One region of the Pantoea sp. SO10 genome, then DNA from elsewhere that is predicted to be linked to it. Evidence: predicted binding sites of a transcription regulator. Region 1 holds the regulator's gene; each other region holds the start of a gene.
The links. The regulator CRP, encoded in region 1, controls carbon source genes, mostly activating them, when cyclic AMP is high. The targets are predictions, from matches to a motif close to ATGTGANNNNNNTCACAT.

Region 1 (2,205 bases):
GGCGATGCGACTGAAGTGATACAGGCAGAAGTTGCCGACCGGATTATCCGGATGCTGGCGTGCAATTTTCTCCAGCGCGCCGAGCTGTTTCTCCATGTGAAAACGATCCGGCAGCTGATGGTAGAGAATCGCATCCGCCAGCACGCGCAGCCGCGCCGAGATAATTTTGGCGTTCCAGCGAATCACCGCTTCAGCGTGGCTCTCCTCAACCAGCTTCTGCACCTCTTCGGGCTGATGCAAACTCACGGAGATGTGTTCCTGTAAATCCAGCGCAACCTGGAAAGCGCGCGTCAGGCGTTTGTGGCTGTTATCGCGGCTCGCCGACAGCATATGCATTTGCTGATAACAGGTGGTGATGAGGTCGACCGCCTTTTGCTGGCGCGCCAGCAGCGGCGGCAGCGCTTTCTCTGGATCGGTCAGCTGCGTCAGTAAGGTGTATTTGGCATCGCAGTAATCCGCCAGCTCGCGGAACAGCAGGCTGAGCGATTCGCGCATCGGCTGCTCTTTCCACAGCCAGAACCAGAACCAGTTGAACAAGCCGTACCACAGCGTGCCGCCAATATAGAGCAGCGGCGGCACCCATATCGGCATGCGTCCCACTAAGCTGAGCGTAAAGATGGCGGCGATGAGTGTGGCGGGCAGCAGGCGCGCGTGCAGCGGGCCGATTTCGCCGGTTACGCCAATCAGCAGCGGCAGCGCCAGTAAAATCAGCGGCAGCGGTATCTGGTAAGCGGTGAGGATTTGCATCAGGAAACTGCCGGTGGCAAACAGCGAACCACCCACAATCAGGCGTTTGAAGAAGCGTTTGTGCGGCGTATCCAGTCCCGCCATGTTGCAGCAGGCGGGCACTAACGAGAACAGCAGACCTTTTTGCAGATCGCCAAACAGCCAACCGAGAGCCACAGGCAGGCACAGCACCAGCGTTTGCCGCAGCGCATAGTTAACTTCGGGATGATAGATGATTCGGCGCCACATCAGCTCATCGCAAATAGAAACGGCGCGATGTTGCCATCACGCCGTGGGTGAGAAGAAATTAGCGGGTGCCGTAAACGACGATGGTTTTACCGTGTGCGGAGATCAGGTTCTGATCTTCCAGCATTTTCAGGATACGACCCACGGTTTCGCGTGAGCAGCCCACGATCTGACCAATCTCCTGACGGGTGATTTTGATTTGCATCCCGTCTGGGTGAGTCATCGCATCTGGCTGTTTGGCCAGATTTAGCAGCGTTTGCGCAATACGTCCGGTGACATCGAGGAAGGCAAGGTTGCCCACTTTCTCAGATGTCACTTGCAGACGACGCGCCATTTGCGAAGAAAGTCGCATTAAAATATCCGGGTTTACCTGAATCAGCTGACGGAATTTTTTGTATGAAATTTCAGCCACTTCGCAGGCAGACTTCGCACGCACCCAAGCACTACGTTCCTGGCCTTCTTCGAAAAGACCGAGTTCGCCGATGAAATCCCCCTGATTGAGGTAGGAGAGAATCATCTCTTTGCCTTCTTCATCTTTAATCAGTACCGCTACGGAACCTTTTACGATGTAGTACAGCGTTTCCGCTTTCTCACCCTGATGGATGAGCGTGCTTTTGGATGGATATTTGTGAATATGGCAATGGGACAGGAACCATTCGAGTGTAGGGTCTGTTTGCGGTTTGCCGAGAACCATTCGCTATTATCCTCTGTTGTAATCGTGCCCAAAACACAGGGGGCATTTTTTTCCCTGTCAGGCGGTTTAATCGTCGAGCGTTTCCAGTAAAGGAAAAATTATTCCGGGTGGACTCTTAAGCTACGCTTTTGATTCTTCCGGCCTTCGTCTGTGATGACGAAAATATTTTCAGCACTGTTTGTAGCACAGCTTTTGCGAGCTGTCTTGTGTTGTCTCGCTTCAGCAGAAGGGGGATTACTCTGGATTGCTGTTTGTCAGGTGAAAGCGTACTCTGGCGGCAAAACCGCCGCTTCAGGAGAAAGAATCATGCAGGCACGAGTGAAATGGGTGGAAGGTCTTACCTTTCTCGGAGAATCCTCATCCGGCCATCAGGTATTGATGGATGGTAATTCCGGTGATAAAGCGCCAAGTCCAATGGAGATGGTGCTGATGGCCGCGGGCGGCTGTAGCGCTATTGATGTGGTGTCGATCCTGCAAAAAGGGCGCAGCGATGTGGCCGATTGCGAAGTGAAGCTCACATCGGAACGCCGTGAAGAAGC
Region 2 (2,205 bases), 590 kb from region 1:
TCTGTGGGTTAACCCGGATTGTGGCCTAAAAACGCGTGGCTGGGCGGAAACCCGTCAGGCGCTGGCGAACATGGTAAAAGCGGCGCAAAACCTGCGGGGTGAAACGGCTTAGTCGCTGTAAATGAGATTGGGGCGCAAATGCGCCCCTTATTATTACGCGTTTGGCGCCACGCCATACTGCGCGAACCATGCCAGCATGCGTTGCCAGCCATCTTTGGCGGAATCGGCGTGATAACTGGCACGATAATCCGCATTGAAAGCATGTCCTGCATCCGGATACACCACGATTTCCGCCTTGGCATTGGCGGCATGCAGCGCCTGACGCATCTTATCAATGCTCTCCAGCGGGATGCTCTCATCCTGACCACCGTAAAGGCCCAGCACCGGTGCGTTGAGATCCACCGCGATATCGATCGGATGCTTCTGCTGCTTCAGCGTCTTCTCACCGTCTAAGCGTCCATACCACGCCACCGCTGCACGCACCTGCGGATTGTGCGCGGCAAACAGCCAGCTAATACGTCCGCCCCAGCAGAAACCGGTAATCGCCAGGCGACGGATATCACCATCGTGGCGCGTGGCCCAGTTGGCCACATGATCGAGATCGGACAACACTTGCGAATCCGGAACTTTACTCACCAGCTCTTTAAACAGCGTGGGAATGTCGTGGTAATCGTTGGGATCGCCCTCGCGGAAATAGAGTTCCGGAGCGATGGCCAGATAACCTTCCAGCGCCAGACGGCGGCAGACATCGCGGATATGCTCGTGCACGCCGAAAATCTCCTGCACCACCAACACAACCGGCAAGGTGCCTTGATACTCTTTTGGTCGGGCGTAATAGGCAGGCAGGTTTTCGCCCTGGCTCGCAACTGAGGTCTCGCCAGCATGAATCGCGTCGCTGCCGGTAATAATGGTGCTGCTTGCGGTGGGCTGAACGGCCGGTGCAAAGCCGCCGGGTGCCGTTTTTTGTGCCATATTGTCTTCGGTTTTCATTGTTCTCTCCGTGCTAGCAAATGCGCAATCACGTAACTATAGCCTGGCGAAGTGAAGCAAGGCTGTCGTAGGGTACAGAGGGATTTTTTCACGTGTGCTGCTTCTCTATTAACATTGCCACCAACACTTACACAGCACCGCTTGTAGCAATTCAGAATTGCACAACGTTAATGTGTGATTTATGTCACATAATGTTTTTCTGATAATGTAAGTTTCATTATCGATGGTGAATTGAGTCACATATTTATGCCGCCTGCTCACGTAGAGTGGCGCGCTCATCCCCAATTATCAGGAGTCTGTTATGGCCCAGTCTGACGTTTTCCACCTTGGCATTACTAAAGCTGATTTGAAAGGAGCCACGTTGGCCATCGTGCCTGGCGATCCTGAGCGCGTAAAGAAAATCGCCGCGTTGATGGACAATCCACAGCATCTGGCTTCACACCGTGAATTCACTACCTATCTGGCTGAAGTGGATGGCAAACCGGTTGTGGTGTGCTCCACCGGTATCGGCGGACCTTCAACGTCAATTGCGGTTGAAGAGCTGGCGCAACTGGGTGTGCGCACCTTCCTGCGGGTTGGCACCACTGGCGCTATTCAGCCGCATATTAATGTGGGCGATGTGCTGGTCACTACCGCTTCGGTACGCCTCGACGGTGCCAGCCTGCACTTTGCGCCGATGGAGTTCCCGGCCGTGGCTGATTTCACCTGCACCACCGCGCTGGTGGCAGCGGCAGAAGCGTGCGGCGCGAAAACCCACATTGGTATTACCGCCTCATCTGACACCTTCTATCCAGGCCAGGAACGCTACGACACTTTCTCCGGTCGCGTGGTGAATCGCTTCCAGGGCTCAATGGAAGAGTGGCAGCAAATGGGCGTCCTCAACTATGAGATGGAATCCGCTACACTGTTAACCATGTGCGCCAGTCAGGGACTGCGTGCCGGCATGGTGGCTGGCGTCATCGTTAACCGTACGCAAAAAGAGATCCCGGATGCCGCGACCATGAAGCAGACCGAAAGTGATGCGGTGAAAATTGTGGTTGAAGCCGCGCGTCGCTTAATTTAGTGCGCCAGTCAGGGATGAATTCGAGACCAGGCTTATAAGGAATCCCGCAACTTCCTGATTAGAATGCGCGCAATTTCAGCAGCTACTGAGAAATTTCTTATGCGCAAAATGGTTTCTGTCTCACGTCCCAATTTCATGAATAATCCCGCTAC
Region 3 (2,205 bases), 760 kb from region 1:
GTTTCCTTGCCGGTAAAAGTGTTCCGCCAAGTATAGTCGATCAGCGTTTTTGCTCGTCCTGTTCCGGATCGAGTAACACCGCGCCCGAACCTTGCTCGCCCAACCGGTCACCGGGATTGCGCAGCGGGCAATCGCGCATCGATAAACAGCCGCAGCCAATGCAGCCATCAAGATCGTTACGCAAGCGCGTGAGGGTTTCGATGCGTTTATCCAGCTCCTCGCGCCAGTGCTGCGTCAGCGCGTCCCACTCTTGTGTCGACATCCGTTTATTAGCCGGCACATGCGTCAGGCTGTCGCTCACCGTCGCCAGCGGAATGCCAATGCGTTGTGCAATTTTGATGATGGCAACGCGACGCAGCACGTCACGGCTGTAGCGACGTTGGTTGCCGCCGTTGCGCGAGCTACAGATCAATCCTTTGGTCTCATAGAAGTGCAGCGCAGACACCGCCACGCCGCTGCGCTTCGCCACTTCACCCGGCGTCAAAACCGGCTTCGGGTAATTGCGTTCTTTTTTCATTTAGGGCCTTTACCTCAAGTTAACTTGAGGAATTATACTCGCACCCCAGCAAAACTTCGAATTTCTTACCAGGCAAAAAACATCAGAAGGATGAGGCTATGATGCAACAGGAAATCATTCATTCGCTGTCCAACTGGATCGATCAGAATCTGGATAAAGCGCTGTCAATTGATGAAGTCGCGGCAAAATCAGGTTACTCAAAATGGCATCTGCAGCGTATGTTCCGCGCCGTCACGAAACAAACGCTGGGTGGCTATATTCGCGAACGTCGTCTGACGCTGGCCGCTGAAGCGCTGCGTCAAACCCAGCGTCCGGTGTTCGATATCGCGATGCAATACGGTTATGACTCGCAGCAGACGTTCTCGCGCGTGTTCCGCCGTCAGTTCTCGCAAACGCCAACCGCTTATCGTCATACCATGCGTCGCCAGGCGATGATTCACCGTCCGCGTTTGCTCAGTTTTGACTGTGCAGACAACAACATGACCAGTTTTGCCCAGCGTACCACCGGCGAGTGCTGCCCGGTTAGCTAACCCTTTCTGCGCGCCCCTTGCGGGCGCACCTCGCTCTTCCTGCCTGTTTTTTCCTCAGTTCGATAAAAATCTTTCTACCTGACCCGGTATAAATTTTGTTCAAAATTTAAAATCGAGTGATATAATGTGAGCCAAGTCACACTTTTCTGTCTTCAGTTAGACGGCCAGAAGGACTTCCCTGACCTTCCTTCTTAGCCGCCAGTGATGTCGATTGAATGTCGGGGATATCACTGATTCTAAGAGGTTTTTGCAGATGGCCACCCTAACCACCAGTTTGATTGTAATGCGCTGGGAACTCCTGAGTGCGGTAATGATGTTTTTCGCCAGCACCATGAAAATTCGACTGCGCCAGAACAGTCATCACGTGATGGCGCTGCTGTGCGGTGGCATCGGCGTTGGCATGTCCTGCTGGTTTGTGACCGGCCTGCTCGGTATCACGCTGAGCATGGAGAATCTGCATAACTTTATGGAAATCTCCAAAAACGCTTTTATTGAAGTGATGAGCCAGACGCCAACCGATTGGCCAATGCCTTAATCGCCGCCAATAAAAAACCCCGCCGAAGCGGGGTTTTTTATTTTGCTGTGTGATTCTAAATTTTCTTCAATACGGCCGGAATGGTCACTTCCGCCACCGTGATGCCCGGTATCTTCGCACCGCGACGATCCTGAATCCACATATCACCCATCATTTGGTTTAGCCCGCGATCCAGACCGGTCACCAAACCCGCGCCCGGCGTGAAGGTTAATTCGCCGAAGTAGATCTGCTCGTTATCGATGTACCAATCCACGCGCACATAATCGAAATCGCTCGCCAGCTTTTTACTCAACGCCAACGCGTGCTGCAACGAGGCCATTTGCGGCGTCACATCCAGGCCGGTATCACGAATTTTGTGATACGCCTCGTTGAGGTTGTTGACGTAGAAGTTCATCGACAACAGCGGATTGCAGCGGTTGTAGATCACCTGCAGCACATACTCAAAGCTGCCGTCGCGCTTGTTGAACATATGGAACTTGTAGTCAATCGGTGCCGATTTACCATCGCCAATGTACTGCTCCACCAGAATGCGTGGCTTGATGTAGCGATAGTGAATCTCGCGCGCTTCATTGGCGAAATCGGTCTTCAGCCAGCGATGGCAATCGTTGATAATCTGCTGCTTC
Region 4 (2,205 bases), 1.9 Mb from region 1:
TAGCGGAACACGCTAATCTGGAAACGCATTTCATCGATTCAAGCGGCCTGATTTCATGGGATATGTTTAAAGACGATGCCGATTATCCTTTCGTCGACTGGAGCTTTGCGGGTACCACTCACGAAGAGTTTGATACGCTAATGGCGATCTTCCGTGCGGAAGATAAAGAAGTCTATATCGCTGACTATGAACATCTGAGTGTTTACGCTTGCCGCATTATCGTGCCGGGCATGTCTGATATTTATCCAGCAGAAGATCTGCTGCTGGCAAATAACAGCATGGGCGCACCACTGCGCAAAACCCTGCTGGCGCTGCCAGACAGCCAATGGGAACCCGAAGCCTATCTCGAGCTGATTGTGCAACTGGATGAGGAAGGTCATGATGACTTTACTCGCGTGCGCGAGCTGCTGGGTCTGGCATCAGGCAAAGATAATGGCTGGTACACGCTGCGTATCGGCGAGCTGAAAGCCATGCTGGCGCTGGCCGGCGGCGACCTGGATCAGGCTCTGATCTGGACTGAATGGACGATGGAGTTTAATCAGTCCATCTTTAGTGAAGAGCGCGCAAACTACTACCGCTGTCTGCAAACCTTGCTGCTGCTGGCAATGGAAGAGGAACGCGATCCGCTACAATATCATCGCGCCTTTATTCGTATGTACGGCCAGGCTGCTGTTGAGGCTGCTTCAGCGGCAATCAGTGGCGAAGCGCCCTTCTATGGATTGCAAGCGGTCGATCTGGATCTGAAAGCTTTCCCTGCGCATCAATCATTACTCGCTGCCTATGAAAAGCTGCAGACAGCTAAACGTCGTTATTGGTCACAAAAATAGCCTTAACGCTTAAATTTCCATTTATAGAAATTAGGGTATTGGTCAATGGCACTGAAAAAAAATCAGTGCCGTTTTTTTATATTGATTATACAAAGAGATTTAAGTGCATTATTAAATAACAATTCAGCTTTAATCGTTAATGATATTTAACAAAATCTAGTCTTGCCGCAGCCACCTTCAACTTATTTTGCATAAATTAAAAATTATTTATTAAAATAAATTCAATAACTTAATCAGCACTCAGACGCATTTACGCTTCGCTTATCAGCGACCTTCCGGTCAAATATGATCCACATCAATTTCTGACCTATACTCCTTTGTTAATATCTTTACAGGCAATTTTTGGAGAGCGTTAGTGTGAAAGCTGACAACCCTTTTAATTCATTATTACCGGCGGCAATGGCGAAAGTTGCAGAAGAAGCCGGCATATATAAAGCTACTAAACGTCCTTTAACCACCTTCTTCCTTGCCATCACTGCTGGCGTATTTATCTCAATCGCATTTGTCTTCTATATCACTGCGACCACCGGAAGTGGAGCAATGCCCTACGGCATAGCAAAACTGATCGGCGGTATCTGTTTCTCGCTCGGTTTAATGTTAGTCGTGGTGTGCGGTGCTGACCTGTTCACCTCAACTGTTTTGATCGTGGTAGCAAAAGCCAGCGGCCGTATCACCTGGCTGCAACTCGGTCGACACTGGTTGACGGTCTATATCGGTAACCTGTTTGGTGCGCTGTTCTTTGTCGCGCTGATCTGGTTAGCCGGTGAACACATGGTGGCGAATGGTGCCTGGGGTTTGAATGTCCTGCAAACCGCTGACCATAAAATGCATCACACCTTTATTGAAGCAGTGAGTCTCGGCACGCTCGCCAACCTGATGGTTTGCCTGGCGGTATGGATGAGTTATTCCGGCCGCAGTCTGATGGACAAAATGTTTGCGATGATCCTACCGGTGGCGATGTTTGTTGCCTGCGGTTTTGAACATAGCATTGCCAACATGTTCCTTATCCCGATGGCCATCGTTATCCGTGATTTTTCCAGCCCGGAATTCTGGCAAATGGCTGGTGCAAGCGCAGCACAGTTCCCATCACTAAGCGTTAGTGACTTTATTGTTAACAACCTGATTCCCGTGACCATCGGCAACATTATTGGCGGCGGATTATTAGTCGGTTTGACCTACTGGGTAATCTATCTGCGTGGCGATGAGCCGGTGCATTAATGAATTGGTACGGGCGTGCTGAGTCAGCGCGCCATACGTCAAAGTCTCCCTAAATAAGGCAGGTATATCATGTCCGAACTGAATGAAAAAATGGCGTCAGCCTGGGAAGGATTTAGCGCCGGCGAATGGCAGAACAGCGTCAACGTCCGTGACTTTATCC

Region 2: a site for CRP is predicted at 1,163-1,180, ahead of udp (uridine phosphorylase). Genes of this name have one in related genera too.
Region 3: a site for CRP is predicted at 1,172-1,189, ahead of FCN45_RS01680 (YjcB family protein). Genes of this name have one in related genera too.
Region 4: a site for CRP is predicted at 1,111-1,128, ahead of focA (formate transporter FocA). Genes of this name have one in related genera too.

Annotation. Positions count from the first base shown of each region.
Region 1 covers NZ_CP040095.1:3,844,443-3,846,647, reverse strand. The annotation lists gene FCN45_RS17840 (YccS/YhfK family putative transporter) at 1-975, opposite strand, end outside; gene crp (cAMP-activated global transcriptional regulator CRP) at 1,034-1,666, opposite strand; gene FCN45_RS17830 (OsmC family protein) at 1,973-2,205, shown strand, end outside.
Region 2 covers NZ_CP040095.1:207,999-210,203, forward strand. The annotation lists gene metE (5-methyltetrahydropteroyltriglutamate--homocysteine S-methyltransferase) at 1-112, shown strand, start outside; gene FCN45_RS00935 (dienelactone hydrolase family protein) at 154-990, opposite strand; gene udp (uridine phosphorylase) at 1,292-2,053, shown strand; gene FCN45_RS00945 (tetratricopeptide repeat protein) at 2,153-2,205, shown strand, end outside.
Region 3 covers NZ_CP040095.1:374,265-376,469, reverse strand. The annotation lists gene soxR (redox-sensitive transcriptional activator SoxR) at 41-517, opposite strand; gene soxS (superoxide response transcriptional regulator SoxS) at 616-1,047, shown strand; gene FCN45_RS01680 (YjcB family protein) at 1,301-1,582, shown strand; gene FCN45_RS01675 (ATP-grasp fold amidoligase family protein) at 1,638-2,205, opposite strand, start outside.
Region 4 covers NZ_CP040095.1:1,477,704-1,479,908, reverse strand. The annotation lists gene ycaO (30S ribosomal protein S12 methylthiotransferase accessory factor YcaO) at 1-827, shown strand, start outside; gene focA (formate transporter FocA) at 1,185-2,045, shown strand; gene pflB (formate C-acetyltransferase) at 2,115-2,205, shown strand, end outside.